Regions from separate parts of the Streptomyces sp. NPDC094143 genome, predicted to be linked through region 1. Evidence: predicted binding sites of a transcription regulator. Region 1 holds the regulator's gene; each other region holds the start of a gene.
The links. The regulator HrcA, encoded in region 1, represses chaperone genes, less so after heat shock. The targets are predictions, from matches to a motif close to TTNGCACTCNGNNNNNCNGAGTGCNAA.
Positions count from the first base shown of each region.

Region 2: the regulator HrcA is predicted to act here: its motif matches at 1,296-1,322, upstream of groL (chaperonin GroEL).
Region 3: the regulator HrcA is predicted to act here: its motif matches at 7,581-7,607, upstream of groES (co-chaperone GroES).

Region 1 is NZ_JBEOTZ010000006.1:288,585-298,321, reverse strand. It holds gene ABTZ58_RS11225 (AMP-dependent synthetase/ligase) at 1-68, shown strand, start outside; partial or broken gene ABTZ58_RS11220 (hypothetical protein) at 336-548, opposite strand; gene ABTZ58_RS11215 (hypothetical protein) at 640-768, opposite strand; gene ABTZ58_RS11210 (SpoIIE family protein phosphatase) at 929-3,454, shown strand; gene hemW (radical SAM family heme chaperone HemW) at 3,482-4,714, shown strand; gene ABTZ58_RS11200 (DUF3097 domain-containing protein) at 4,720-5,529, opposite strand; gene ABTZ58_RS11195 (MBL fold metallo-hydrolase) at 5,561-6,292, opposite strand; gene hrcA (heat-inducible transcriptional repressor HrcA) at 6,464-7,480, shown strand; gene dnaJ (molecular chaperone DnaJ) at 7,480-8,616, shown strand; gene ABTZ58_RS11180 (nitronate monooxygenase) at 8,717-9,737, shown strand, end outside.
Region 2 is NZ_JBEOTZ010000007.1:138,299-148,035, forward strand. It holds gene thrC (threonine synthase) at 1-26, shown strand, start outside; gene ABTZ58_RS12125 (ubiquitin-like small modifier protein 1) at 157-432, shown strand; gene ABTZ58_RS12130 (cold-shock protein) at 890-1,093, shown strand; gene groL (chaperonin GroEL) at 1,483-3,105, shown strand; gene ABTZ58_RS12140 (NADH:flavin oxidoreductase) at 3,262-4,419, shown strand; gene ABTZ58_RS12145 (carboxylesterase/lipase family protein) at 4,514-6,070, shown strand; gene ABTZ58_RS12150 (hypothetical protein) at 6,075-6,644, opposite strand; gene ABTZ58_RS12155 (hypothetical protein) at 6,592-7,467, opposite strand; gene ABTZ58_RS12160 (DUF397 domain-containing protein) at 7,715-7,912, opposite strand; gene ABTZ58_RS12165 (helix-turn-helix domain-containing protein) at 7,896-8,735, opposite strand; partial or broken gene ABTZ58_RS12170 (hypothetical protein) at 8,850-9,041, shown strand; gene ABTZ58_RS12175 (DUF6624 domain-containing protein) at 9,212-9,721, shown strand; gene murQ (N-acetylmuramic acid 6-phosphate etherase) at 9,730-9,737, opposite strand, start outside.
Region 3 is NZ_JBEOTZ010000010.1:107,552-117,288, forward strand. It holds gene ABTZ58_RS15650 (WhiB family transcriptional regulator) at 1-228, shown strand, start outside; gene ABTZ58_RS15655 (LysR family transcriptional regulator) at 304-1,200, opposite strand; gene ABTZ58_RS15660 (MOSC domain-containing protein) at 1,291-1,959, shown strand; gene ABTZ58_RS15665 (SDR family NAD(P)-dependent oxidoreductase) at 2,054-2,827, shown strand; gene ABTZ58_RS15670 (ester cyclase) at 3,390-4,097, shown strand; gene ABTZ58_RS15675 (hypothetical protein) at 4,159-5,214, opposite strand; gene groL (chaperonin GroEL) at 5,384-7,009, opposite strand; gene groES (co-chaperone GroES) at 7,126-7,434, opposite strand; gene ABTZ58_RS15690 (polysaccharide deacetylase family protein) at 7,658-8,368, opposite strand; gene ABTZ58_RS15695 (polysaccharide deacetylase family protein) at 8,365-9,291, opposite strand; gene ABTZ58_RS15700 (class I SAM-dependent methyltransferase) at 9,411-9,737, shown strand, end outside.

The DNA.
Region 1 (9,737 bases):
GGCCCGTCGTGGAGCGGGAGTACAAGCACCTGATCGAGGAGATGTACGAGGGGTCGCGCGAGGCGTAGGGGGTGGCCGGGGGCTGCGGGCCCGTGGTGGCCGGTCGCGCCCACGCGGCGGAGCCGCACGTCGGACCCGCGCCCCGCGCCCCTACGGGACGTCTCCCACCCGGCGCCGCAACTCCTGGCCTCCAGGGCGGTCAGGTTGTCCTCCATGTCGTCGACCAGGAGGATCCGGGCCCGTTCGTCGTGGATGCCCGCGTCGCTCATGCGTCTTCTTCCGCGCCGTCCGGGTCCAGCAGTGCGCACACGACCGTCAGCGGCCGGTCGATGTACGACGTCGGCGCTGCGCTCCAGCGTCTCGATGCCCTCGCGGCCGTCATCCGCGTAGAGCACGGTCATCCCGACCCGGCCCAGGACATGGGTGAGGGCGAAGACGTCGCGAATGTCGTCGTCCACGCTCAGCACTCGCCGGCCGGGCGGGCGGGAGACGGCCCGGCCTGCCGGACGTCCACGCCTCAGTTTGGTCGGCGCGGGCCAGGCGTCGTCCGGTTGGCACGGCACCGTGTGACCGGGGCTGACGACCGTGACCGTGCGGGTCAGGTCGCCGCCCGCCACCGCAGGGCGTCGAGCAACTGGTTCACGTCGTCGACCCGGGACGTCCACAGGCCCTGCCCCGGCCGGCCGAGAGCCGCTCGTCGAGGCGGCCGTGGCGCACCAGCTCCCGTCTGACGTGCCGCAGCGAGCAGAGGACGGAGATCGGATGCACGAATCTGACCGTCTTCGTGCCGGTCTTCGACCAAGTGAGTAGCACGGTTCTCACTCATGGCGGCCCACTTCGGTAACTCGGCGCTTATGGGCGTGGTCAGTCTGTCACTCTGTCGGCATCGACTGTGGCGTATTCGTACGAACTGCCCGGGGAGCTGTCCATGGGGGCCATTCCGACGCAACGGGAGACCGCTTTCCGTGCCTCAGATGCGCCTGCACACGCTGGGGAGACGTCCGTGCCCGTTCAGGAGGGGCCCGTTTTCGAGGAGCCCGCACCGGCCGCGGAGGCGGTCGCCGCCGACGCCTGCGCACCGGCCGGCACGGAGCCCGCCTCCGCTTCCGAGGTGCCCGCGCGGGAGTGCGCGCGGGCGCACGCGATCCTGCCCGGCAGCCCCGTCGCGCCGGGAGCCGCCCGTGCCCTGGTGCGCGAGGCGCTCGCGGAGTGGATCGGGCTTGGCCTGCCCGGCGCCGAGCACGTCACCGACCGTCTGCGCGACGACGCCACGATCGTCGTCAGCGAACTCGTCACCAACGCCGTCGTGCACGCCGGCACCGACGTCGAGATGGAGTGCCGGCTGGAGGGCGACGCCCCGCAGACAGCCGCCCTCGTCGTCGAGGTCTCCGACCGCCATCCGTCCCGGGCCCCGCGCGGCGGCGAGCCGGAGACGCCCTACGACACCCCGGAGTACGGGCGCGGCCTGCGGCTCGTCGGCGCGCTCTCCGAGGCCTGGGGGATCACGTACCGCACGGGCCGGAAGACCGTGTGGGCGCGGCTGCCCGCCGTGGGGTGCGCGGCCGGGGAGCAGATCGAGGCGTACGCCGGGGAGCGCGCGCTGGCGCACGGTTTGCGGGTGGCCGGGATCCTGGCTCCGGAGCCGCCCCTCGGCGACCGGCACGGAGCGGCCGAACGGGACGCTTCCGACCCGCGGGGCGCTTCCGGCTCGCGGGGCGCTTCCGACCCGCGGGCTTCCGACCCGCGGGCTTCCGACCCGCGGGCTTCCGACCCGCGGGCTTCCGGCCTGCGGGACTCGGCCGCCTCGCTGGACTCGGCCGCCTCGCTGGACTCGGCCGCCTCGCTGGACTCGGCCGTCCCGCATGGCGCGTCCGTCCTGCCAGACGCGTCCGTCCTGCCGGAGTCTCCCGGCCTGCGGGACACTGCCGACCCGCTGGAATCGGCGGCCCCGCTGGACTCGGCCGTCCCGCAGGGCGCGTCCGTTCTGCCCGAGTCTCCCCTCCTGCCGGACACTCCTGTCTTGCGGGACTCGGCCGTCCCGCAGGACTCGTCCGCCGTGGGTGACTCGGCCGCCCTGCGTGACTGGAGCGACCTGCGGGACTGGCGGGACCGCCACGAGAAGCCCGACGGGTGCAACGGGCCCGACGGCTCCTGGCTCGGCCGCGGCGCCCTGTCCTTCCTCGCGGAGGCCTCCGACCTGCTCGCCGGGCAGCTCGACGAGGACCTGGTCGCCGCCCTCGCCGGGCAGCTGATCGTGCCGCGGCTGGCCGACTGGTGCGCGGTCTGGCTGGAGGACGAGGCCACCGGCGCCGGCTGGGGCGGTGGCGCCGGCGGCCCCCGGCTGGCCCGGGTCTGGCACGGCAGCGAGAACCGCATCGAGGAGCTGCGCCGGACCCTGGAGAAGGAACCGCCGCCCCCGTCCGACCCCCTGACGTCCGGGCCCGTCGCCTGCCCGTGGCCCGGCGAGGCGCTCGGCGACGCCCCTGGGGAGTGCGGCTCGGCCCTGGCGTACCGTCTGGTCGCCGGGGGACGCCCGCTCGGCACCCTGGTCATCGGACGATCCGGCACCGCCCGCTTCCCCGACGAGATCACCGGCCTCGTGGAGGACCTCGGCCGCCGGGTGGCCCTGGCCATCGGCGCCGCCCGGCAGTACGCCCGCCAGGCCACCATCAGCGCCGTCCTGCAGCGCGGCCTGCTGCCCGGAGCCGTCGCCGAGATCCCCGGTATGCGCAGCGCCCTCGTCTACGAGCCGTGCGACAAGGGCGGCCCCAGCGGCGACTTCTACGACCTGTTCCCGGCCGGCGACGGACGCTGGTGCTTCGCCGTCGGCGACGTCCAGGGCAAGGGGCCCGAGGCCGCCGTCGTCATCGGCCTGGCCCGGCCGTGGCTGCGGCTGCTGGCCCGCGAGGGCTACCGGGTCGCCGACGTCCTGGACCGCCTCAACCAGCTCCTGCTCGACGACGCCACGGAGGCCGCGGACGCGGCGGCCCGGGCCCTCGTGGCGGCGGGCGCGCGGCCGACCCCGCCCGGCGACGGTCCGCAGACGCGCTTTCTGTCCCTGCTCTACGGCGAGCTGGTCCCCTTCGACGGCGGGGTCCGCTGCACCGTCGCCTCCGCGGGGCACCCGCTGCCGCTGCGGCTCGGGGCGGGCGGCGAGGTCCACCCGTGCGCGCAGCCGCAGACCCTGCTGGGCGTCGTCGAGGACGCCACCTACACCAGCGAGACCTTCGAGCTGCGCTCCGGCGACACGCTGCTGTGTGTCACCGACGGCGTCACCGAGCGCCGCTCCGGCTCCCGCCAGTTCGACGACGGGGACGGACTCGCGGCGGCGCTGGCCGGGTGCGCGGGGCTCGACGCGGAGCTCATAGCCGAACGGATCAAGCGGCTCGTGCACGAGTTCGGGGCGCGGCCCCCGGCGGACGATCTGGCGCTGCTGGTGCTCCAGGCGGAGTGAGCGCGCGGGTGCTGGACAATGGAAGGCATGCCTTCCGCTCTCCCCGACGGCGAGCCCGTCCCCGAGGACGGCGCGCTGCCCGCGTCCGCACTCGCCGGGGCCGCCGCCCGCCCGCTCGGGTTCTACCTGCACGTCCCGTACTGCGCGACCCGCTGCGGCTACTGCGACTTCAACACCTACACGGCCACCGAGCTGCGCGGCACCGGCGGGGTGCTCGCCTCCCGCGACAACTACGCCGAGACGCTCGTCGACGAGATCCGCCTGGCCCGCAAGGTCTTGGGGGACGATCCGCGTCCCGTCCGCACGGTGTTCGTGGGCGGCGGTACGCCCACGCTGCTGGACGCCGGTGATCTCGTACGGATGCTCAAGGCCGTGCGGGACGAGTTCGGGCTGACGGCGGACGCCGAGGTCACGACGGAGGCCAACCCGGAGTCGGTCGATCCGGCCTATCTGGCGGCCCTCCGCGAGGGCGGCTTCAACCGGATCTCCTTCGGCATGCAGAGCGCGCGGCAGCACGTGCTGAAGGTGCTGGACCGCACTCACACGCCCGGGCGGCCCCAGGCGTGCGTCGCGGAGGCCCGGGCGGCCGGCTTCGAGCATGTGAACCTCGACCTGATCTACGGCACGCCGGGGGAGTCGGACGACGACTGGCGGGCCTCGCTGGACGCGGTGCTGGGGGCCGGTCCTGACCACGTCAGCGCCTACGCGCTGATCGTCGAGGAGGGGACGCAGCTGGCCCGGCGGATCCGCCGGGGCGAGGTGCCGATGACCGACGACGACGTCCACGCCGACCGGTACCTGATCGCGGACGAGGTGCTCTCGGGCGCGGGGTTCGAGTGGTACGAGGTGTCGAACTGGGCGACCTCCCCGGCCGGGCGGTGCCTGCACAACGAGCTGTACTGGCGGGGCGCCGACTGGTGGGGGGCCGGACCCGGGGCGCACAGCCACGTGGGCGGGGTGCGGTGGTGGAACGTGAAGCACCCGGGGGCGTACGCGGCGGCGCTGGCGGCCGGTCGTTCGCCCGGGGCCGGGCGTGAGGTGCTGTCGGAGGAGGACCGGAGGGTCGAGCGGATCCTGCTGGAGCTGCGGCTGCGGGACGGGGTGCCGTTGGAGCTGCTGCGGGAGGAGGGGCTCGCGGCGTCGCGCCGGGCCTTGTCCGACGGGCTGCTCCAGGAGGAGCCGTATGCGCGGGGGCGGGCCGTGCTGACCCTGCGGGGGCGGTTGCTGGCCGACGGCGTGGTGCGCGATCTCGTGGACTGAGGCGTTCAGTCCGCGGGGGCGGTGACGAAGTCGATCAGTTCCTCCACCCGGCCCAGCAGCTCCGGCTCCAAGTCCCGGTACGAGCGGACCCCCGACAGGATCCGCTGCCACGCCGCGCCCGTGTTCTCCGGCCAGCCCAGGGCCCGGCACACACCGGTCTTCCAGTCCTGGCCCCTCGGGACGCGGGGCCAGGACTCGATGCCCAGGGACGACGGTTTCACCGCCTCCCAGATGTCGATGTACGGGTGCCCCACCACCAGCGCGTGCTCGCTCGTCACCGACTGGGCGATGCGCCACTCCTTCGAGCCCGGTACGAGGTGGTCGACGAGGACGCCGAGGCGGGCGTCGGGGCCGGGGGCGAAGGAGTCGACGATCGAGGGGAGGTCGTCCACGCCCTGCAGGTACTCCACCACCACGCCCTCGATGCGCAGGTCGTCGCCCCACACCTTCTCGACCAGCTCGGCGTCGTGCCGGCCCTCCACGTAGATGCGGCCGGCCCGGGCCACCCGCGCGCGTGCGCCGGGCACCGCCACCGAACCGGAGGCCGTCCGGGCGGGGCGCGCCGGGGCGCCGGACGTGGGGCGGACCAGCGTCACCACCCTGCCCTCCAGGAGGAAGCCGCGCGGCTCCATGGGGAACACGCGGTGCTTGCCGAAGCGGTCCTCCAGCGTCACCGTGCCGGCCTCGCAGCGGATGACCGCCCCGCAGAAGCCGCTGCCGGGCTCCTCGACCACCAGGCCCGGTTCCGCCGGGACCTCGGGGACCGGCTTCGGCTTCTTCCACGGCGGGGTCAGATCGGTCGAGTACTGGCGCATTCGCATGACGATAGGGAAAGCCGCCGGACGGTCACGACGACACGCCGAAACGCGCCGCCAGCGCGTCCCGCTGGGCCCGGACGAACGCCGCGTCCACCACCGCTCCGTGACCGGGCACGTACAGCGCGTCCTCGCCGCCCAGCGCGAGCAGCCGGTCCAGCGCGGCCGGCCACCGCGCCGGCACCGCGTCCGGGCCCGCCTGGGGCTCGCCCGACTCCTCGACCAGGTCGCCGCAGAACACCACCTCCGGATCGCCCGGCACCAGCACCGCCAGGTCGTGCGCGGTGTGCCCCGGGCCCACGTTCGCCAGCAGCACCCGGCACCCGCCGCCCAGGTCGAGCGTCCACTCGCCGGAGACCAGGTGGCGGGGCGCGACCAGCCGGTCCGCCGACTCGCCCGCCACGGTCTCCGCCAGGCCGTTGCGCACCGCGTCCGCGCGCAGCTCCGCCCGGTCCCGCGCCCGGGTCAGCACCGCGTCCACGCCGACCGCGCCGAACACCTCCGCGTCCTCGAACGCCGCCGCCCCGAAGACATGGTCGAAGTGGGGATGGGTCAGCGCGAGATGCGTCACACGGTGACCGGTGAGCGACCGCGCCTGCGCGCGCACCCGCGCGCCCTCGGCCGGGCTCGACCCGGCGTCGATCACCAGCACCGCGCCCTCGCCGGCGACCAGCCCCGCCGTGCAGTCCCACACCGGCAGCCGGCACCGCCCCACCCCGGCGGCCAGGCGCTCCCACCCGGCCTCTTCCCAAGTCACCGTCATACGGCGACGCTAGCGGTGCGCCCCGCCCGGGGCACGGCGCCGTACGACCAGCCTTGCCGGGGGCGTACCCGACCGCCGTACACTGGGCCGGGGAACATTGGCACTCGCACGCGCAGAGTGCCAGGCCGCGAACGGCGGGCAACCGGCGGACGACTTCTGGAGGTGTGCGCGATGCTCAGTGAACGCAGGCTTCAGGTGCTGCGCGCCATCGTCCAGGACTACGTCGGCACGGAGGAGCCGGTCGGCTCCAAGGCCCTCACCGAGCGGCACAACCTCGGCGTCTCCCCGGCGACCGTCCGCAACGACATGGCGGCCCTGGAGGACGAGGGATACATCGCCCAGCCGCACACCAGCGCCGGGCGCATCCCCACCGACAAGGGCTACCGCCTGTTCGTGGACAAGCTCGCCGGCGTCAAGCCCATGACCGCCCCCGAGCGGCGCGCCATCCAGAACTTCCTGGAGGGCGCCGTCGACCTCGACGACGTCGTGGCGCGCACGGTGCGGCTGCTCGCGCAGCTCACGCGCCAGGTCGCCGTCGTGCAGTACCCGTCGCTGACCCGGTCCACCGTGCGGCACGTGGAGCTGCTCTCCCTGGCGCCCGCGCGGGTGATGCTCGTGCTGATCACGGACACCGGGCGGGTCGAGCAGCGCGTGGTGGACTGCCCGGCGCCCTTCGGCGAGGCCTCGCTCGCGGATCTGCGCGCGCGCCTCAACAGCCGGGTGGCGAACCGCCGTTTCGCGGATGTGCCGAGTCTGGTGGAGGATCTCCCGGAGGCTTTCGAGCACGAGGACCGGGGTACGGTCTCCACGGTGCTCTCCACACTCCTGGAGACGCTCGTCGAGGAGAACGAGGAGCGGCTGATGATCGGCGGCACCGCCAATCTGACCCGCTTCGGTCATGACTTCCCCCTCACGATCCGGCCGGTGCTGGAGGCGCTCGAGGAGCAGGTCGTGCTCCTCAAGCTGCTCGGCGAGGCGAAGGATCCGGGCGTGACCGTCCGTATCGGTCACGAGAACGCCCACGAAGGACTCAACTCCACGTCCGTCGTGTCGGTCGGCTACGGTTCGGGCGGCGAGGCAGTCGCCAAGCTCGGCGTGGTCGGACCGACCCGCATGGACTACCCGGGAACGATGGGAGCGGTACGCGCAGTGGCACGGTACGTCGGACAGATCCTGGCGGAGTCGTAGTGGCCACGGACTACTACGCCGTACTCGGCGTGCGCCGCGACGCGTCGCAGGAAGAGATCAAGAAGGCCTTCCGGCGGCTCGCCCGCGAGCTGCACCCGGACGTCAACCCCGATCCGAAGACCCAGGAGCGGTTCAAGGAGATCAACGCCGCTTACGAGGTGCTGTCGGACCCGCAGAAGAAGCAGGTCTACGACCTCGGCGGCGACCCGCTCTCGCAGTCCGGCGGCGCAGGCGCGGGCGGCTTCGGAGCCGGCGGCTTCGGGAACTTCTCGGACATCATGGACGCCTTCTTCGGCACGGCGTCGCAGCGCGGACCGCGCTCGCGCACCCGCCGCGGCCAGGACGCCATGATCCGCATCGAGGTGGAGCTCGACGAGGCCGCCTTCGGCACGACGAAGGACATCCAGGTCGACACGGCCGTCGTCTGCAACACCTGCAACGGTGAGGGCGCCGCCCCGGGCACGTCCGCGCAGACGTGTGACATGTGCCGCGGCCGCGGTGAGGTCTCGCAGGTGACCCGGTCCTTCCTGGGCCAGGTCATGACGTCCCGCCCCTGCCCCCAGTGTCAGGGCTTCGGCACGGTCGTGCCCACGCCGTGCCCGGAGTGCGCGGGTGACGGCCGCGTCCGGTCCCGCCGCACGCTCACGGTGAAGATCCCGGCCGGCGTCGACAACGGCACGCGCATCCAGCTCGCCGGCGAGGGCGAGGTCGGCCCCGGCGGCGGTCCGGCCGGTGACCTCTACGTCGAGATCCACGAGCTGCCGCACGCGCAGTTCCAGCGCCGCGGCGACGACCTGCACTGCACGGTCACGCTCCCGATGACGGCGGCGGCCCTCGGCACGAAGGTGCCGCTGGAGACGCTGGACGGCCTGGAGGAGGTCGACATCCGCCCGGGCACCCAGTCCGGCCAGTCGATCCCGCTGCACGGCCGGGGCGTCACGCACCTGCGCGGCGGCGGACGCGGCGACCTCATCGTCCACGTCGAGGTCCAGACCCCGACCAAGCTCGACCCCGAGCAGGAGCGCCTGCTCCGCGAACTCTCCAAGCTGCGCGGCGAGGAACGCCCGACCGGCCAGTTCCAGCCGGGCCAGCAGGGGTTGTTCTCGCGGCTGAAGGACGCGTTCAACGGTCGCTGAGGCCGGCGGCGCCGGGGGTGCGGAAGGGGTTATTCCTCTGGTCTATGCCACGCGGCAGGCCGGTTTCGGAGTTGTCCGGAGGACGTGACAACATGCGGTCATGTCCTCCGCACTGACCGATCTCTTCCCGCTCCCGATCGTGCAGGCCCCCATGGCGGGCGGCGTCTCCGTGCCGAAGCTCGCCGCCGCCGTGTGCGAAGCGGGCGGGCTCGGGTTCCTCGCCGCCGGGTACAAGACCGCCGACGGGATGTACCAGGAGATCAAGCAGCTGAGGAGCCTCACCGGCCGGCCCTTCGGGGTCAACCTCTTCATGCCGCAGCCGGAGTACGCCGACCCCGCCGCCGTCGACGTCTACGCCCACCAGCTGGCCGGCGAGGCCACCTGGTACGAGGCCGAGCTCGGCGATCCGGAGAGCGGCCGGGACGACGGCTACGAGACCAAGCTCGCGGTGCTCCGCGACAACCCCGTCCCGGTGGTGTCGTTCCACTTCGGCGTGCCGCACCGCGAGGTGATCGACACCCTGCACCGCGTCGGCACCTTCGTCCTGGCCACCGCCACCACCCCCGACGAGGCCCGGGCCGTCGAGCGGGCCGGTGCGGACGCCGTCATCGCGCAGGGCGTCGAGGCCGGCGGCCACCAGGGCACCCACCGGGACGTCCCCGAGACGGACGGCTCCGGCCTCGGCCTGCTGACCCTGGTCGCGCAGATCCGGGAGGCCGTCGGCATCCCGATCGTCGCCGCCGGCGGCATCATGCGCGGCGGCCAGATCGCCGCGGTCCTCGCGGCCGGCGCCGCCGCGGCCCAGCTGGGCACGGCCTTCCTCGCCACGCACGAGTCCGGCGCGCACGCCCTGCACAAGCAGGCGCTGACCAACCCCCTGTTCGTGCGGACGGAACTGACCCGCGCCTTCTCGGGCCGCCCGGCACGCGGACTCGTCAACCGCTTCCTGCGCGAGCACGGCCCGTACGCGCCCGCCGCCTACCCCGAGATCCACCACCTCACCTCGCCGCTGCGCAAGGCCGCCGCCAAGGCCGGGGACGCGCAGGGCATGGCGCTGTGGGCCGGGCAGGGCCACCGGCTGGCGCGCGAACTGCCCGCCGGGCGGCTCACGGAGCTGCTGG
Region 2 (9,737 bases), on a different contig from region 1:
CGTTCCGGGCGGCCGGGCTCGTCTGAGCGTCGTTGTTCGCTGCGGGCCGGTGGGGGCCGGCCGCGCCCACGCGGCGGAGCCGCATGTCAGCACAGCCCCGCGCCCCCCGAGGGCGTGCCCCAGCCGTTGCCCAAGAAGAACCGGAGGACATTTCCGATGAGCGTCACCGTTCGCATCCCCACCATCCTGCGTACCTACACCGGCGGGCAGGCCGAGGTCGCCGCCGAGGGGGCGACCCTGGGCGAGGTCATCGCCGATCTGGAGAAGAACCACACCGGGATCGCCGCCCGCGTGCTGGACGACCAGGGCAAGCTGCGCCGGTTCGTCAACGTGTACGTGAACGACGACGACGTGCGGTTCGAGCAGGGGCTGGAGACGGCCACCCCGGACGGTGCCGGCGTGTCGATCATCCCGGCCGTCGCCGGAGGCTGAGCACGTCCATAACCGGTCGGCCGGCCTGATTGTTACCTGGAGTAATGCCGGTCACGGAGAGTTCATCGAATTGCCCTCACCGTGAGAGAAGCGGAGGGGGCAATTCCATGTGATTGAGCGCGGTACAGTTGGGGAACGCGATCCCGATCCTTTGATCGGCACCCCGAATTCCCGCTCCGAGCCCGACAAGATGTAGCCAAAGTGTGCGCGCCTTTCGCGGCTTTTGCGCGTTTTGTGTGGCCCGAATTGCCCTGAATTCGGGCGAACTCTCCCTACATTCCGGACCCTGTGCGTCCAGAATTCTCGTCCGATTGACCTGTTGCAGACGGCAGTTGGACAGATACATTCAGCCGCGGTCGACGCGTTCCGGCGCACGCCCCCAACCGTGGGGGGTGAGGTCTGACCCGGGTCCGCGAAGTGTGGATCTGTGCAAGGGCCAGTAATAGGGGAGTTAGGCATGGCTCAGGGCACCGTCAAGTGGTTCAACGCGGAGAAGGGGTACGGCTTCATCGCGGTCGACGGTGGTGCGGATGTTTTCGTCCACTACAGCGCGATCCAGATGGACGGCTACCGCACCCTGGAAGAGGGCCAGCGGGTCGAGTTCGAGATCTCGCAGGGCCAGAAGGGGCCGCAGGCCGACATGGTTCGCGTCTCTGCCTGAACGCGCACCACGACCAACGCGCAAGCGACCGGTCTTCTCAGAAGGGCCCGCACCCCTCGGGGTGCGGGCCCTTCGGCCTGTTCAGGGGGTGCCGGGGGGTGTTCGCCGGGGGCTGACGGACCGGCCCGATCCCCGGGAGGCGCTTGCGCCCGCCCGTCGCCCGACCGCCACCCCTCAATGAGCACCCGCTACGCGGGCGCGCCTTGCACTCTGCATGCCCGAGTGCTAATCATTGCGTTAGCACTCTGAAGGTGAGAGTGACAACGTAAGGACCGGGTCGGTGAGGCCACGGACCAGGTGGGGCAAGGAACCACCGGTCGGGGGCCGTCCGTCGCGGGCGCGGGCGCGGTCCGAAGTAATCACCCCCAGTCCTGGAGGGACCACTTCACATGGCCAAGATCATCGCGTTCGACGAGGAGGCGCGGCGCGGCCTCGAGCGCGGCATGAACCAGCTCGCGGACGCCGTGAAGGTGACGCTCGGCCCCAAGGGCCGCAACGTCGTCCTCGAGAAGAAGTGGGGCGCGCCCACGATCACCAACGATGGTGTCTCCATCGCCAAGGAGATCGAGCTCGAGGACCCGTACGAGAAGATCGGCGCCGAGCTGGTCAAGGAAGTCGCCAAGAAGACGGACGACGTCGCCGGTGACGGTACGACCACGGCGACCGTTCTCGCCCAGGCCCTGGTGCGCGAGGGTCTGCGCAACGTGGCCGCCGGTGCCAACCCCATGGCCCTCAAGCGCGGTATCGAGAAGGCCGTCGAGGCCGTCTCCGCGGCCCTGCTGGAGCAGGCGAAGGACGTCGAGACCAAGGAGCAGATCGCTTCCACGGCCTCCATCTCCGCCGCCGACACCCAGATCGGCGAGCTCATCGCCGAGGCCATGGACAAGGTCGGCAAGGAAGGCGTCATCACCGTCGAGGAGTCCCAGACCTTCGGTCTGGAGCTGGAGCTCACCGAGGGTATGCGCTTCGACAAGGGCTACATCTCGGCGTACTTCGCCACCGACATGGAGCGTATGGAGGCCGTCCTCGACGACCCGTACATCCTGATCGCCAACTCCAAGATCTCCAACGTCAAGGACCTGCTCCCGCTCCTGGAGAAGGTCATGCAGTCGGGCAAGCCGCTGCTGATCATCGCCGAGGACGTCGAGGGCGAGGCCCTGTCGACCCTGGTCGTCAACAAGATCCGCGGCACCTTCAAGTCCGTCGCCGTCAAGGCCCCGGGCTTCGGCGACCGCCGCAAGGCGATGCTGCAGGACATCGGCATCCTCACCGGCGGCGAGGTGATCTCCGAGGAGGTCGGCCTCAAGCTGGAGAACGCCACGCTCGACCTGCTGGGCAAGGCCCGCAAGGTCGTCATCACCAAGGACGAGACCACCATCGTCGACGGTGCCGGCTCCGCCGAGCAGGTCCAGGGCCGGGTCAACCAGATCCGCGCCGAGATCGAGAACAGCGACTCGGACTACGACCGCGAGAAGCTGCAGGAGCGCCTGGCGAAGCTCGCCGGCGGTGTCGCGGTCATCAAGGCCGGTGCCGCCACCGAGGTGGAGCTCAAGGAGCGCAAGCACCGCATCGAGGACGCCGTGCGCAACGCCAAGGCGGCCGTCGAGGAGGGCATCGTCGCCGGTGGTGGCGTGGCCCTGCTGCAGGCCTCCTCGGTCTTCGAGAAGCTGGACCTGGAGGGCGACGAGCTGACCGGCGCCAACGCCGTGAAGCTGGCCCTGGAGGCCCCGCTCAAGCAGATCGCCGTCAACGGTGGTCTCGAGGGTGGCGTCATCGTCGAGAAGGTGCGCAACCTGCCCGTCGGCCACGGCCTGAACGCCGCGACCGGTGAGTACGTCGACATGATCGCCGAGGGCATCATCGACCCGGCGAAGGTGACCCGTTCCGCGCTGCAGAACGCCGCCTCCATCGCCGCACTGTTCCTCACCACCGAGGCCGTCATCGCCGACAAGCCGGAGAAGGCCGCCGCGCCCGCCGGTGGCGGTATGCCGGGCGGTGACATGGACTTCTGATCGACCCGGTCGGTCAACGTCCTTTCCGAGGGCGGCACCTCCTACTGCAGGAGGTGCCGCCCTCGGGCGTGTGCGGGATCACAGGGGGCGCGGGATGGCGGAGGCGGGCCGCGTGGTTGACCCTGAGGTCCCATGCACATGCACATACTGCCTGGTATGCGCATACTGTCCGGTATCCGAAGGAGCCCCCACGTGACCGTCGCCACCTCCCGTGCCGCCGAAATCCTGTCCCGGCCCGTCGCCCTGGGCGGCCTGACCGTCCCCAACCGGATCGCCATGGCGCCGATGACGCGCATGTTCTCCCCGGGCGGCGTGCCCGGCGACGACGTCGTCTCGTACTACGCGCGCCGCGCCGCCGCCGGGGTCGGCCTGATCGTCACCGAGGGCACCTACGTCGGGCACGAGTCGGCCGGGCAGAGCGACCGGGTGCCGCGGTTCCACGGCGAGGAACAGCTCGCGGGCTGGGCGAAGGTCGCCGAGGCGGTGCACGCCGAGGGCGGCACGATCGTGCCGCAGCTGTGGCACATCGGCATGGTCCGCAAGCAGGGTGACCCGCCCGTCGCCGACGCCCCGGCCGTCGGCCCCTCCGGTATCCGCACGGACGGCACCGAGGGCACCGGCAAGATCATGACGCAGGCCGACATCGACGCCGTCGTCGGCGCGTTCGCCGAGGCCGCCGCGGCCGCCGAGCGGATCGGCTTCGACGGCGTGGAGCTGCACGGCGCCCACGGCTACCTGCTCGACCAGTTCCTCTGGGAGGGCACCAACCGCCGCACCGACGCCTACGGCGGTGACCGCGTCGCCCGCGCCAGGTTCTCGGCGGAGATCGTCGCGGCCGTCCGCGAGGCCGTCTCCCCCGGCTTCCCCGTCATCTTCCGCTACTCGCAGTGGAAGCAGGACGCCTACGACGCCCGGCTCGCCGAGACCCCGGAGGAGCTGGAGTCCATTCTGACCCCGCTGGCCGCCGCCGGTGTCGACGCCTTCCACGCCTCCACCCGCCGCTACTGGGTCCCCGAGTTCGACGACTCCGACCTGAACCTCGCCGGCTGGACCAAGAAGCTCACCGGCAAGCCCGCCATCACCGTCGGCTCGGTCGGCCTGAGCGGCGGCGACTTCCTCAAGTCCTTCCAGGGCCAGGGCTCCGAGGTCGGCGACCTCGGCAATCTCCTGGACCGCTTCGAGCGCGACGAGTTCGACATGGTCGCCGTCGGCCGCGCCCTGCTGCAGGACCCCGAGTGGGCCCGGAAGGTCCTGTCGGGCCGCTTCGACGAGCTGGCGCCGTACGACGCGACGGCGCTGAAGACCCTCAGCTGACCCCTCGGTCCGCCCCACGGGTGTCTGGATCCGGTTGCCCCGGTCAAGCACACTGGCCGAGCGCCTGATCACCGGCACCCGTGAGGAGACCCAGATGACGACGACCGAGGCCCGCCCGCCCGCGGACGGCCCCTCCGAGCGGCCCGGGCCGGTGGTGCGCACCACCGCCGGCGCGGTGCGCGGACGCCGTGAGGAAGGGCTCGCGGTCTTCCGTGGCGTCCCCTTCGCCGCGCCTGCGGTGGGCGAGGCCCGCTTCCAGGCGCCGCGCCCCGCCCGGCCCTGGGACGGCATACGGGAGGCGTACGCCTTCGGCCCGCCGCCCCCGCAGGACCTCGGCCTGATGGGCGGCCCGGGACTGTTCGACGTCCCGCAGGGCGACGACTGGCTCACGGTCAACGTCTGGACCCCCGACCCCGACCCGGCCGCCCGCCGCCCGGTGATGGTGTGGATCCACGGCGGTGCCTACAAGCTCGGCCACGCCGGCAGCCCCGGCTACGACGCCCGGCACATAGCCGTCGACGGCGACGTCGTGGTCGTCACCCTCAACTACCGCGTCGGCATGGAGGGGTTCGCCCACATCGAGGGGGCGCCCGCCAACCGCGGCCTGCTCGACCAGGTGGCCGCGCTGGAGTGGGTGCGCGACAACATCGAGGCGTTCGGCGGCGACCCGGGTCAGGTGACGGTCTTCGGTGAGTCGGCGGGCGCGGGGTCGGTGGCCTCGCTCATGGTGATGGACCGCGCGGCCGGGTTGTTCCGGCGGGCGATCGCGCAGAGCGTGCCGGGGCCGTTCTTCTCCGCCGCGCTGGCCCGGGACATCGGCACGGCCCTCGCCGCCGAGGTGGGCTTGCGCCCCACGGTCGCCGACCTGTCGGCGGTGGATCCGCGCCGGCTGACGTCGGCGGGGGAGTCGCTGGGCCCGAAGATGCCGCGGTACCTCGACCGCTGGGGCCGGGCGGCGCCCACGGTGACCCCCTTCTCCCCGGTGGTCGACGGCGAGGTCCTGCCGGCGACGCCGTGGCGGGCCCTGGCGTCCGGAGTGGCGAAGGACATCGACCTGCTCGTCGGCCACAACCGCGACGAGTACCGCCTCTTCGCCGCCCTGGCCGGGCAGCTCGGCCGGGTCACCGACGACCGGGCGGGCGCGGCCCTGCGCCTGTTCGCCCCCGGCCCCGACGGGGAAGCGGCCTACCGCGCGGCCTTCCCCGACGCCTCCCCGAGCGAGCTGTACGAACGTGTCCAGACGGACTGGCTGTTCGCCATGCCCTCCCTCCACCTGGCCGAGGCGCACCGCGCTGGCGGTGGCAGCGCGCACGTCTATGAACTGACCTGGCCGGCCCCGGGCGACGGCGGCGCGCTCGGCGCCTGCCACGGCCTGGACATCCCGCTGCTGTTCGGCACGTACGGGGCGGACCTGGGGGCGTTGCTGTTCGCGGGCGCCGAGCCGTCCCCCGAGGCCCTGGCGCTGTCGTCCCGCTTCCGCTCCTCCTGGACGACGTTCGCGAGGACGGGCGATCCGGGCTGGCCGGCCTACGACGAGGAGCGGCGGCTGGTGCAGGTGCTGGACGCGGAGCCGGTGGTCGCGCCCTACCCGGAGGAGGCGGCGCGGCGCCTGTGGGAGGGGTACGACTTCACCCCGCTGCCGCTGCTCTAGGCGCCTACAGGTTGCCCATCGGCTCGATGTCGACCCGCACCGGCGTGCCCCACACCCGCAGCACCTCGTAGTCGGTGAACTCGTGCACCAGCCGGTACGCCATGGCGGCCCGGGGCGCGCGGCGCTGGGCGGCGATGTACAGCTCGGCCTCGCGGCGGTCCCGGCGCGGGGTGCCGCACAGCTGCCAGGTCTGGCCGTTCCACAGCTCCGGCAGCCAGCGCTGCTGGGGCTGGGGGCGGTCGCCGCGCACGCCGTACCGCGACTGGACGGGCTCGGTCTGCGGCTGATGGGGAGCGGGTCCGTTGAACTCGTTGCGGCGGGCCGCCCGGCGCCGGGTCTCGCACAGCAGGCACAGGTCGGGGGCGGCCTCGTCGACCGGGCCGTTGGGATGCTCGGGGCAGCGGGTGCTGGGCGCGGCGTTCGCAACGCTCTCCTCCAGCAGGTCGAGGGCCCGCCGCAGATCCGTCCTCACCTCGTGCAGCTTGGCGTCCGGGATGTCGGCGGTGAGGGCCTCCCCGTGCTCACCGAGGAGCCGGAGGGCGCGGCCGAGTGCGGTCAGCTGGGCGTGGTTCATGCCGTCCATTGTCCCCGGTCGGCGGAATCCGCTCCCGGCGGCGCAGGTCCATCGCGGCGCGGATGCGGGCCGCGTGGTCGTGTACGGAGGGGGCGGGCAGGGGTGCGGGGGGTTGCGCGGGGGTGTTTTCGCCCCGGCAGGCGCTGCAACGACCCCCCGGCAGGGACTCCGGGCGTCCCGGCGCGCCGCAGTTCGCGCACTCCAGGACCCGCAGGGGCGGACGCGGGGCCGGTGGGGGCGGGAGCTTGCCGGTCAGGCGGGTGCGGACCAGGGCGGCGGGGTGGTGGACGGGTGTCGGCAGGCCGGCGGTGAGGGCGTGCAGGACGTCGTCCTCGGAGGCACCCCGCTCGAACCACTCTGTCACCAGCGGGGCGAGCGCCGCGCAGTCGGCCTGGGAGAGCGACAGCACGGGTGCGGAGTGGCCGAGGGCGGCCAGGAGGATGTGGGCCCGGGAGCGGGTGGGGCGCCGCGGTTCCTTCGGCACGTCGCCGCTCGTGAAGGCCGCCCACCAGTCGTCGTCCCGGGCCGTGCGGGACCACCACGATCGGGTGATCCAGCGGGAACTGCCGTCGTCGGCCGTGACGCACTCCCGACCCCGGCGCAGATGGCCCGCCTGCTGGATGCGGTTGAGGGCGGTGCTCAGGGCGCACTGGCCGTACGGGAGGTGTTTGGCCAGCGTCTTCACGGAGATGTCGGCGCCGTCGGGGAGGCGGTCGAGGTACGCGGCGATGGCGGCTTCGCGGGGTGGGAGGTGGGCGAAGTCGTGTGGTGTGGCGCGGAGTTGATCGGGAGTGGAGCGCTTGCCGTAGCCGGGGTTGGCCATGGGGTGCGCGGACGGGAGGGCAGCACTAAAGTGGGCGTCAGCCATGGGATCGGCGCTTCGATCTCGTAGGTAGGCCCCCGCAGGTGTTGGCGCACCGGGCGGGGGCCGTTGCTTATGCAGGCACGTTAGAGGTACGTGACTGTCCGTGGCAAGCCGAACGCTTCGCGTCAAATCGCGGGGCGGGAGGGCGGGTTGAGGCCCTCCTCCCATTCCTTGAAAACAGGGCTCGAAGCCCGGGTCCCGAAGCTCAGGCCGTCTCGTCCTTGAGGTTCGCGACGAAAGCGGCCCAGGCGGTGGCCCGGAACACGAGCTTCGGGCCGTGGGGGTTCTTGGAGTCGCGGACGGGGACGACAGTGGTGTGACCGTCGGCTACTTCGAGGCAGTTGCCGCCGCTGCCGCCGCTGTAGCTGGACTTGTGCCAGCGGGCCTCAGTGATGCTCCTCATGGGCGTAATCCTCCGCCATCGCCTCGATGGCGGCCAGGGAGTTCTTTGGGGAGAGCGCGCAGGCCGTGAGGAGCTGGTAGGTGAACTTCTGGTGCTTGATGACCGCCGGGTCGTCGTCCAGCCGTCCGGTGCCAACGCCTTCGAAGTAGACCAGCGGTGGGGCGTCCTCGAAGTCCATCAGCTTGACCGAGCCCTCCATCGCGGGATGCGCGCCCGCGTCGAACGGCAGCACCTGGACGATGGCCCGGCCACGGCGGCCCAGGTCCGCGAGATGGCGTAACGCCTCAGCCATCACCCCGGGTCCCCCCGTCACCCGCCGAAGTGCGGATTCGTCAAGCACCGCCCACAACAAGGGCTCTGTTGGATTGCTGAGCAGGCGGGCGCGCTCGATCCGCGCGGCCACGAGTTCCTCGATCTTCTCCTCGGGCGCCGTCGGCTGGTAGGCCCGGCAGACGGCCCGCGCGTAGTCGGGCGTCTGGAGCAGGCCGGGGATCAGGAGGGGTGCGTACTCACGGATCTCGGTGGCCTGCGCCTCCGCTTCCGCCGCCTCCGCGAAGTGCTCCGGATACCTCGACTTCGCCGCCGCCCCGCAGTGCCGCTGGAAGAAGTCCTCCGTCCCCAGCGCCTCGTCCAGCAGACGCGCGTACTCCCGCTGCATCCTGCGCGTGCCCGCCTCCAACTGCCCGATGAACGAGCCGCTCACGAACAACCGCTGGCCCAGTTCCTCCTGGCTGAGGCCGGCCTTCTCGCGGGCGTGGCGGAGTTCGGCGCCCAGGAGGGCCCGTGGGGAGGAGGACGGGTCGAGGTCCCTGGGTCCGGGCATGGGCAACTCCCTGTCGTACATATCGGGTTGTTGGACCGCCGTGTATGGCCAGGTTAGAGGCGGCTCGGACACGCTGGGTGGCGAATCGGAAACTCAGCGTGGAGGTAGGAGAACGTGCGCTCGACCGAAGAGATCGTGGAGTCGCTGCGGGACGCCCTCGCCGCAGTCGGTGTCGTGCTGCCGTCCCTGTGCGTCGACCCCGTCACGGCCGCGAGCGACGAGCCGTTCGCCCTGGTCGATCTGGGGCGGTGCAACGTACGGACGGCCGAGCATCTGACCGAGGTGCTGCGGTCGCTGCCGGTCGGGGAGGCGTTGCGGGCTCGTGTGCGGCAGGTCAACCGGGAGGCGGGCAAGCGGGCGTAGATCCAGTATCCCCTCTCCGGGGGGTGGCTGTCGCCATGCTCCGGAATGATCTTTTCGAGCCGAATGCGGCTTTAGGGTCTTGCCGACCAGACTTAGCAGTAAGGGAGTTGGACATGACCCGCGATCTGACGGCCCTGGCGGACGAGCTGACCGCGATGGCCGCCGCCGAGCACGGCATGGCCGTGGCCGGGGCCGCGCACAGCGAGGACCGGGCCGAACAGCTGGCGTGGCGGCGGCTCACCGCCCGGCACGGGGACCGGCTGAGGGAGATCATGGACGAGGTCGGCTGGCCCACCGCCGCCCTCGTCGGAGCGGACGCGGCCCGGGCCGCCTGGCTCGTCGCCCAGCACGCCGACCGGCAACTGGACGTGCAGCGGCGGGCCCTGCGGCTGATGGAGGAGGCCGTGGCGGCGGGGGAGGCCGGTGCCCGCGAGCTGGCCTTCCTGCGGGACCGCACGTATGTGAACGAGGGACGTGAGCAGGTCTACGGCACCCAGATCGCCGGTGTCACGGAGGACGGCTCGCCCATCCCCTGGCCGTGTGCCGAGCCCGAGCGCGTGGACGAACTGCGCGCGGGCGTGGGCATCGAGCCGTTCGACGAGTACGTGGCCCGGTACCGCTGATCCGGGGGTCAGTCCG
Region 3 (9,737 bases), on a different contig from region 1:
GAGGGCGAACGCGGTGCGGCTCGGAGTGCTCGCGAGAACTCGGCCAAGGAGGTCTGCATGCGCTGCCCGGTGCGCGCCGAGTGCGCCGCCCACGCGCTGGCGGTGCGAGAGCCGTACGGCGTGTGGGGCGGGCTGACCGAGGACGAGCGTGAAGAGCTGATGGGGCGGGCGCGCAACCGGCTGGTGTCGACGACGACATCCGGCGGGCACACCGCCTCGAACAACTGAAGGAACGTTTCTGCTCATAGGCACGCGCATGCGTGCCGTTGGTTTTTGGCGCGCGTGCCACCGGTTTACGCGTGGCTAGCGGCGGGCGGCCCGGGCCAGCTGGTCGAGCGTGGCCGCGACCGCGGGGACCTGTGCGAGGTCGGGCAGCGTGAGCGCGACGATCTCCCGCCGCACCGCCGGCTCCAGCGTCACGGTGCGCGCACCCCGGGGCCGTACGGACTCGACGGCCAGCTGGGGCAGTACGGCCACGCCCAGGCCGGCGCCGACCAGGCCGACCACCGCCGGGTAGTCGTCGGTGGCGAAGTCGATGCGCGGGGTGAAGCCGGCCGCCGCGCACACCTCGACCAGCTGGCCGCGACAGCGCGGGCAGCCCGCGATCCACGGCTCCTCGGCGAGTTCGCCGATGGCGACGGACTCCGCGCCCGCGAGCCGGTGGCGTTCCGGCACGAGCGCCACGAGCCGGTCCGACAGCAGCGGCCGTACGACGAGGTCGTCCCACTCTTCCGCGCCCGCGGCGCCCTCGTAGCGGAAGGCGAGGGCCACGTCGCAGTCGCCCTCGCGCAGCAGGCCGACGGAGGCCGGCGGCTCGGCCTCCTCCAGGGAGACACGGGTGCCGGGGTGGGCCCGGCGCAGGGCGGCGAGGGCGGTGGGGACGAGCGTGGAGCTGCCGCTGGGGAAGGAGACGAGCCGGACCCGGCCCGCGCGCAGCCCCGCGATGGCGGCGACCTCCTCCTCCGCGGCGGTGAGCCCGGCGAGGATCCCGGCCGCGTGCCGCACCAGGGCCTCACCGGCCTGGGTCAGGCGCATCTCCCGCCCGGTGCGGATCAGCAGCGGGGTGCCGACGGACGTTTCCAGCGCCTTCATCTGCTGGCTGACGGCGGGCTGGGTGCAGCCCAGCTCCCGCCCCGCCGCGGAGAAGGAACCGGTGGCCGCGACGGCGCGCAGGACACGGAGATGACGAGCTTCGATCACCCTTCGAGGATAAGCGACGATAAGCGAGGCTTTGGATCTCCTCCGAATAATGCGTCGACGCTTTGGGGCCGGGTCCCCTACCGTGCGGGCATGAAGCTTCTGTCGGTGAATCTGGGACGTGCGAAGGCTGTGCCGTACACGGACAACCCGGAGGGGGTCACGGGGATCGACAAGCGGCCGGTGACGGGGCCGGTGCGGGTGGCCGCGCCGGGGCCCAAGGGCGTAGGCGGGAGCGGGCTCGCCGGGGACGCGGTGTGCAAGCTGGAGCACCACGGCGGCGACGACCAGGCGGTGTACGCGATGGCGCGCGAGGACCTCGACGAGTGGGAGCGCGAGCTGGGCCGGACCCTGGCCGACGGCGCGTTCGGCGAGAACCTCACCACGGCGGGCCTCGACGTCTGCGGCGCGCGGATCGGCGAGCGCTGGCGGATCGGCCCCGAGGTGGTGCTGGAAGTGACCTGCGGGCGCATTCCGTGCCGCACGTTCCAGGGCCATCTGGGCGAAAAGGGCTGGGTGAAGAGGTTCACGCGGCGGGGCGCGCCCGGGGCGTATCTGCGGGTGATCGAGCCGGGCGAGATCCGGGCCGGCGACGCGATCGAGGTCGTGCACCGTCCCGGCCACGACGTGACGGTCGCCCTGCAGTTCCGGGCGGTGACGACCGAGCGGACGCTGCTGCCCCGGCTGCTGGCGGCGGGCGAGGCACTGCACCCGGAGGCGCTGCGGGCGGCGCGGGAGTACGCCGAGAAGTACGGGAGCTGACAGCCGCTCACCGGGCCCGTCTCCACGGACCCTTCACCGGGGGCGGGCCCGCGGGCAAGCGGATGTACGCACTCCAGGTCACTACCCTTCTGCCATGACAACGGCTCTGATTACGGGATCGACGGCAGGCATCGGGGCCGCGTTCGCGCGGCGACTGGCGGCCGACGGGCACAACCTGGTGCTGGTCGCGCGTGACACCAAACGGCTGCGGGACCAGGCGACCGAACTGCACGACCGGCACGGCATCGAGGCGGAGGTGCTGACGGCCGACCTCGCCGAGGACACGGGCATCGAGGCGGTGGCCGACCGCCTGGGCGACCGCAGGAACCCCGTCGACCTCCTGATCAACAACGCCGGCTTCGCCAACAAGGGCCGCTACCTCGACGTCCCCCTGGCCGACGAGCTGAGGATGCTGAAGGTGCACTGCGAGGCGGTGCTGCGGCTGACGTCGGCGGCGACGGAGGCCATGCGCGAGCGGGGCCGCGGCGGTGTCGTCAACGTCGCCTCGGTGGCCGCGTTCGTACCGCGCGGCACCTACGGCGCGTCCAAGGCGTGGGTCGTGCAGTTCACCCAGGGCGTGGCCCGCGACCTGGCCGGCAGCGGCGTACGCCTGATGGCGCTGTGCCCCGGCTTCGTCCGCACCGAGTTCCACGAGCGGGCCGGCATGGGCACGGACAACATCCCGGGCTGGATGTGGCTCGACGCGGACAAGCTGGTCGCGGCGGCCCTGCACGACCTGGCCCGCGGCAAGACGCTGTCCATCCCGGACCCCCGGTACAAGGCGCTGATGGGGGCGGCGAAGCTGGTGCCGCGGGGGGTGCTGGGGGCGGTGTCGTCCAGGACGGGGCGGAAGTACGGGCCGCAGTAGGCCGGTCCCGGGGCACCGGCCGCCCGAACGCGCCGACGTTGAGCGGTACGGCATCGGGCTCCAGGCGCACGATGGCCGGGAGGACTTCCCGCAGGGTCTCGTGCCGCAGGGCCCGGGCGACCAGGGCCCGGCCGCGGGCGGGCTCGGCCACGGGGGCGAGCGCCACCCACGCGCGGACGAGGCCGGAGGACGGTGCGTCCGCGTGCCGGGCGTCGGCCACGCCGAGTGCACGGGCCAGGGCTTCGTCCCGGGCGGGCTGGCCGGTTTCCACCAGGAACCTCAGGTTTCCACCAGGAACCTCACCAGAACCGCCTGATCGCTCTCCCAGCCGGGGCGCGGGGTCAGCTCACAGGCGCGCCAGGCGTACGCCGGGCCGGAGCCGGCGGTGCAGAAGCTCGTCAGCTCCGGGAGTTATCGCTCGCGGCCGACCAGTTCGGCGGGGGGGCGATCCTGCGGACTGTGGTCGCCGGTGACGGCCGAAGCGCCAGGAGGCGACGGACGGCCCACGTGGGGACAATGGTGCTGTTCAGCCGGACCCAGGGGGGCCGGAGGTGGGGCGCGTATGACCTTCGTACAGCTCATCGAATGCAGGACCAGCCGGCTCGACGAGATGAACCGGCTGATGGACCGGTGGGTCGAGCAGACCAAGGGGAAGCGGACCGCGACGCACAGTGTGGTGGCGAAGGACCGGTCCGACGCCTCGCACATCGTGGAGATCGTGGAGTTCCCGTCGTACGAGGACGCGATGCGCAACTCCGGGCTTCCGGAGACCGACCGGATCTTCCAGGAGATGGTGGCGCTCTGCGACGGGACGCCGACGTTCACGGACCTCGACGTGGTGCGGGACGAGCAGCTCTACGCGGCCACCGCGCGCCGGTTCTTCGAGCTGGCGCCCGGGCAGGGTGACGCACCGCCCTTCAACGACGTGTTCGCCGAGGACTACCACGATCACGACCCCGCCGACGTGCAGGACGTCATCGGGCTCGACGCGGTGCGGCGGGAGGTGGAGGTCTGGCGCGGCGGGTTCGACTTCTCCTTCACGATCGAGGACCAGATGGCGCAGGGCGACCGGGTGTGCACCCGGTGGACCTTCCACGGGCGTCACACGGGCGAGTTCCTCGGCATCCCGCCGACCGGCGAGGACGTCACCATGACCGGGACGACCGTCCACCGCTGCACGCCGGACGGCAAGCTCGCCGAGGGGTGGTGGCAGTACGACCGGCTGGGGCTGATGCAGCAGCTGGGGGCGCTGGAGCCCACCGAGCTGTGACACGAGCGGAGTGACGCGGCGGACCGGGACCCGTACTGGGGCCGAGGCCGTCGCCGGGCGCCTAGTCGCCTCCGCCGCCCCCTCCGCCGCCGTCCCCACCGCCGCCGCCGCCGTCGCCGCCGCCCCCGTCGCCGCCGTCGCCGCCGTCACTGCCCCAGCCGTCGCCGCCGCCCGGTTCGTTGTCGTCGCGGTCGCGGCCCAGGTTGCTGAACCAGGGGCGGTCCCAGAGGTCCTCCTCCGTCTCCCGGCGGCGCCTCACCGCGCGGAACCTGGCCAGGCCCGTGGTGTCGCCGAGACCGAAGGACACGGCGACCGCGTGGGCCATGACGGCGTCCAGGGGGTCGGGGCTCTCGTGGTGCACCTCGGCCAGCGGCAGCAGCACCGAGCCGGGCGGCGGGCCGGGCCACCGGGAGGGGCGGGTCAGCAGCGCGACCCGCTGCTCGTCGCGCAGCAGCCACGAGCTGTCGGCCTTCTCGCGGCGCAGCGTCCAGACCCGGTCGGGCAGGCCGATCTCGACCTTGCTCTTGGACTTGCGCGCCTTCTTGCGCAGTTCGAGCCGTGCGCCGAGGTCGCCGACGTGCATGACCAGGCCGCCCGACCGGTCGGCGCTGTCGGGGCGGTAGCCGTACGGTGCCCGCAGGCGTACGGCGGGGGCGTGCGGACCCCAGACGTCCACGCGTACCGAGCGCCGGTCCACGGCGACGGTCACCGGCCCGGCGGGGCCGGGCGCGTGGCGGCGCGCGATCCACAGCGGCACGCCCTCCGCCTGGGCCCGCGCGGCGAGAGCGGCCACGTGGTCCGGCCCTCCGCACCGGCGTACCGCCAGTTCGCCCAGGGCCTGGGCGAAGTCGGCGGCGTGACGGGTCCTCAGGGGGGTGGTGGTGCCGGTCACGCGGGTGACCGGGACGAGGCCGGGGCCCTGCGGCAGCGCCCCGAGGGGGCGTTCGGTGCCCCCGCCGCCGAGCCAGCGGTCCCGCAGGAACGTCTCTGCCATGGCGGCGAGGTTCAGCTCGTCCAGCGGGGTCCTTCTGCCGCCCCTGCGGAGTCCGTCCTCGGAGAGCCCCACCGTTCGCGCGAACGGGTTGCGGGACCGTTCCCCGTACAGCGCCTGGTCCATTCCTGCCCCCTGATGATCCGACTGCTGTGGGGGTAGACAGTTTCCGGCCCCGGCGCGGTTCCCGGGCCGGGGGGCGGCACGGCGAAGGCCCGGCACCCCCTCTTGCGGGGTGCCGGGCCTTCGCTCGGGCTCGGGCGGGCCGACGCCGTCAGCCCTCAGCCGTCATGCCTCAGTGGGCGTGGCCGTGGCCGTGGCCCGCGGCGGCCGGCTCCTCCTCTTCCTTCTTCTCGACGACCAGGGTCTCGGTCGTGAGGAGCAGGGAGGCGATGGAGGCGGCGTTCTCCAGGGCGGAGCGGGTGACCTTGACCGGGTCAATGACGCCGGCCTTGATCAGGTCGCCGTACTCGCCGGTGGCGGCGTTGTAGCCGTTGCCCTTGTCGAGCTCGGCGACCTTGGAGACGATGACGTAGCCCTCCAGGCCGGCGTTCTCGGCGATCCAGCGCAGCGGCTCGACGGCGGCCTTGCGGACCACGGAGACACCGGTGGCCTCGTCGCCGGTCTTGTCGAGGTTGCCCTCGAGGACCTTGACGGCGTGGACCAGGGCGGAGCCACCACCGGAGACGATGCCCTCCTCGACCGCGGCGCGGGTCGCGGAGATGGCGTCCTCCAGACGGTGCTTGCGCTCCTTGAGCTCGACCTCGGTGGCGGCACCCACGCGGATGACGCACACGCCGCCGGCCAGCTTCGCGAGGCGCTCCTGGAGCTTCTCGCGGTCCCAGTCGGAGTCCGTGGTCTCGATCTCGGCCTTGATCTGGGCGACGCGGCCCTGCACGTCTTCCTTGTTGCCGGCGCCGTCGACGATGGTGGTGTCGTCCTTGGTGACGGTGACGCGGCGGGCGGAGCCGAGGACGTCCAGGCCGACCTGGTCGAGCTTGAGGCCGACCTCCTCGGAGACGACCGTGGCGCCGGTGAGGACGGCCATGTCCTGCAGCATCGCCTTGCGGCGGTCGCCGAAGCCGGGGGCCTTCACCGCGACGGCGTTGAACGTGCCGCGGATCTTGTTGACGACCAGGGTCGACAGGGCCTCGCCCTCGACGTCCTCGGCGATGATCAGCAGCGGCTTGGAGGCGTTGGCCTGAATGACCTTCTCCAGCAGCGGCAGGAGGTCCGCGATGGCGGAGATCTTGCCCTGCGTGATGAGGATGTAGGGGTCGTCCAGGACGGCTTCCATGCGCTCCTGGTCCGTCACGAAGTACGGCGACAGGTAGCCCTTGTCGAAGGCCATGCCCTCGGTGAAGTCCAGCTCCAGGCCGAAGGTGTTGGACTCCTCGACGGTGATGACACCGTCCTTGCCGACCTTGTCCATCGCCTCGGCGATGAGCTCGCCGACCTGCTGGTCCTGGGCGGACAGCGCGGCCACGGCGGCGATGTCGGACTTCTCGTCGATCGGGCGGGCCGAGGCGAGCAGGTCCTCGGAGACGGCCTTGACGGCGGCGTCGATGCCCTTCTTCAGGGCGGCCGGGGAGGCGCCGGCGGCGACGTTCTTCAGGCCCTCGCGCACGAGCGCCTGGGCGAGCACGGTCGCGGTGGTCGTACCGTCACCCGCGATGTCGTTGGTCTTGGTCGCCACCTCCTTGACCAGCTGGGCACCGAGGTTCTCGTACGGGTCCTCGATCTCGACCTCGCGGGCGATCGTGACACCGTCGTTGGTGATGGTGGGGGCGCCGAACTTCTTGTCGATGACGACGTTGCGGCCCTTGGGGCCGATCGTCACCTTGACCGTGTCGGCAAGCTTGTTGACGCCGCGCTCGAGGGCGCGACGGGCGTCCTCGTCGAACTTCAGGATCTTCGCCATGGGAGCGTGAGCCCTCTTCCGGAATCTGGGGTAACGGCACTGCGCCCCTGGACGCCCGGCTTCTTATCGATCGCGGGGGCCAGGGGCGCAGTTCAAAGCAAGGTGCTTGGGGTGAATTACTTCTCGATGATCGCGAGCACGTCGCGGGCCGAGAGGACGAGGTACTCCTCGCCGTTGTACTTCACCTCGGTGCCGCCGTACTTGCTGTAGAGCACGACGTCGCCGACGGAAACGTCGAGCGGAAGACGGTTGCCGTCCTCGAAGCGGCCCGGGCCCACGGCCAGGACGACGCCCTCCTGGGGCTTCTCCTTGGCGGTGTCCGGGATGACCAGGCCAGAGGCGGTGGTCTGCTCGGCGTCGAGCGGCTGGACCACGATGCGGTCCTCGAGCGGCTTGATGGCAACCTTGGAGCTGGTGGTCGTCACGATCCGACCTCCCCCTTCGGAGATCTCACGGGGTTAACTGTCTGAGGTGGCGACCAGGTGGATCCGTCGTCGCGGGTGCCGGACCTGCCCGTCGCTGTGTTGGCACTCTCCTGTGTCGAGTGCCAGAGCCGAGACTATGACCGCGATTAGCACTCGGTCAAGCGGACTGCTAATCGGCCGCGGCGCGTCGGCCAGGAGATTCCGTCCGCGGGGTCCGCTGCGCCTACAAATAGTCCTCCAGCCGCCCCACCCGCAGGCCCTTCCCCTCGATCTCCCGCAGCAACCCCGCCGTCCGTTCCGTCAGGGTCAGGGAGGCGTCCCCCGACGGCACCGAGACGATGTCGCCGGCGCGCAGCCCGGGCTCGCCGCGGGTGAACGTCAGGTCGCCGCCGGCGCCCAGGGAGGCGCGCCACAGCACGACCGCCGTGATGCCGCAGTCGGCGGCGGCGCGCAGGGTCGTGGTGTCGTAGGCGCCGTAGGGCGGGCGGAAGAGGCGCGGGCGGATGCCGAAGCGGGCGTGGAGCTTGTGCTGCTGGCCGCAGATCTCGGCGCGCTGGCCGGCGTAGGGCAGGCCGCGCAGGGCCGGGTGGTCGAGGGTGTGGTTCTGCAGGGACGCGCCGACCGCGCGCAGCCGGGCGAAGTGGCCGTAGCCGGGCCCCACGACGCTGTCGGTGAGGAACATGCTGACCGGCAGGCGCCGTGCGCGGACCAGGCCGACGAAGCGGGGGTCGCGTTCGGCGCCGTCGTCGTAGGTGAGGAAGACGACCGGGTCGCGGGTGGGGACGCGGTCGACGACGGGTGGCAGGCGGCGGGCGGCGGGGGCCGGGTCCCGGGCCCGGCCGTCGGCGGTGCCCGGCCGCTCCCCCGCCGTGCCCGCGCAGCCGGCCAGCAGGACCAGCAGCGCGCAGAGCAGGGCGGCGGCCGGCCGCCTCACAGGTAGTCCTCCAGCCGCCCCACCGCGTAGCCCTCGGCCGTGACCTTGTTCAGGAAGCGGCGGATCATGTCCGGCATGGTGCCCTTCCACTCCCCCGGGCCGCGGAAGTGCGTGAGGACGATGTCGCCCGGGCGCAGTTCGCGGTCCGCCTCGCGGTACTCCCAGCGGTCGGCGAAGACCTCCTCGTTCCAGAGCGGGACGTAGGCGATGCCGCAGGCCTTGGCGGCGCGCAGGGTCGCGCGGTTGTAGCCGCCGTAGGGCGGGCGGAAGAGGCTGGGGCGCTTGCCGAAGCGCTTTTGCAGGTAGCGCTGCATGCCGCAGATCTCGCGCTTCTGGGCGCGGTAGGACAGGCCCGGCAGGTAGGGGTGGTGCAGGGTGTGGTTGTTCAGCACCACACCCCTGGCCTGCATCTTCTTGAAGTAGCGGGGGTCGTCCTTGACCAGGTAGCCGCTGAGGAACGCGGTGTAGGGCACGTCCAGGTCGCTCATCATCCGCAGGAACGCCCGGTCCTTCTCGGCACCGTCGTCGATGGTGAGGAAGACGACCTTGTCCCGGGTGGGGATCCGGGTGAAGACGGGCGGGAGACCGGACTGCCGGTGACCGGCCACCTGGAAGCCCTTGCGGGTCTTGATCCTGGGCTTGCGCTCGGGGGCCGGCGGGGCGGGCAGCGGGACCCTCTTCAGCTCCCAGCGGTGCGCGGCGGCGACCCGGGCGGCGTGCGCGGCGCGCAGCTTGGAGGCGTAGGAGTCGAGCGCGCGGGCCGGGGGCGCGTCCAGGGGCTGCTGTCCGCCGGCCGGGGTGACCTGGTCGCTGCCCCCGCCCTGCGCACAGCCCGAGGCGATGGCGGCGAGGGCGAGCACGGCCAGGCCGATCCGCGCACCGCCCGAGGCCCGACTTTTGTCATTTTGTACGACTGCTCGCATGGTGCCGGATCCTCGCAGCCCGCCCGGGCGATCCCGTCCCGACACAGCGGCCGGCGGGCCCGCGTCCACCGACTGGCCCACACGCACCGCCCCGGCACGCCGTGGCCGACAATGACCGGGTGAACGACCTCGCCCTCCTCCTCACCCCCGAAGGCCGCGCCCTCCTCGACGAGGTGCGCGACACCGACCCGGCGCGGGAGCTGGCCGTCGCGACCCGGCTGCGCCGCGAGCACCCCGCCGAGCTGGTGTCGGCGGCACTGGGGCAGGCGCGGCTGCGGCAGCGGGCGGCGGTGAAGTTCGGCGCCGAGGACGCGGGGCGGATGTTCTTCACGCCGAACGGGGTGGAGCAGTCGACGCGGGCGAGCGTGGCGGCCTACCGGGCGCGGCGCCTGGCCGACTCGGGCGTGACCTCGGTGGCCGACCTGTGCTGCGGCATCGGCGGTGAC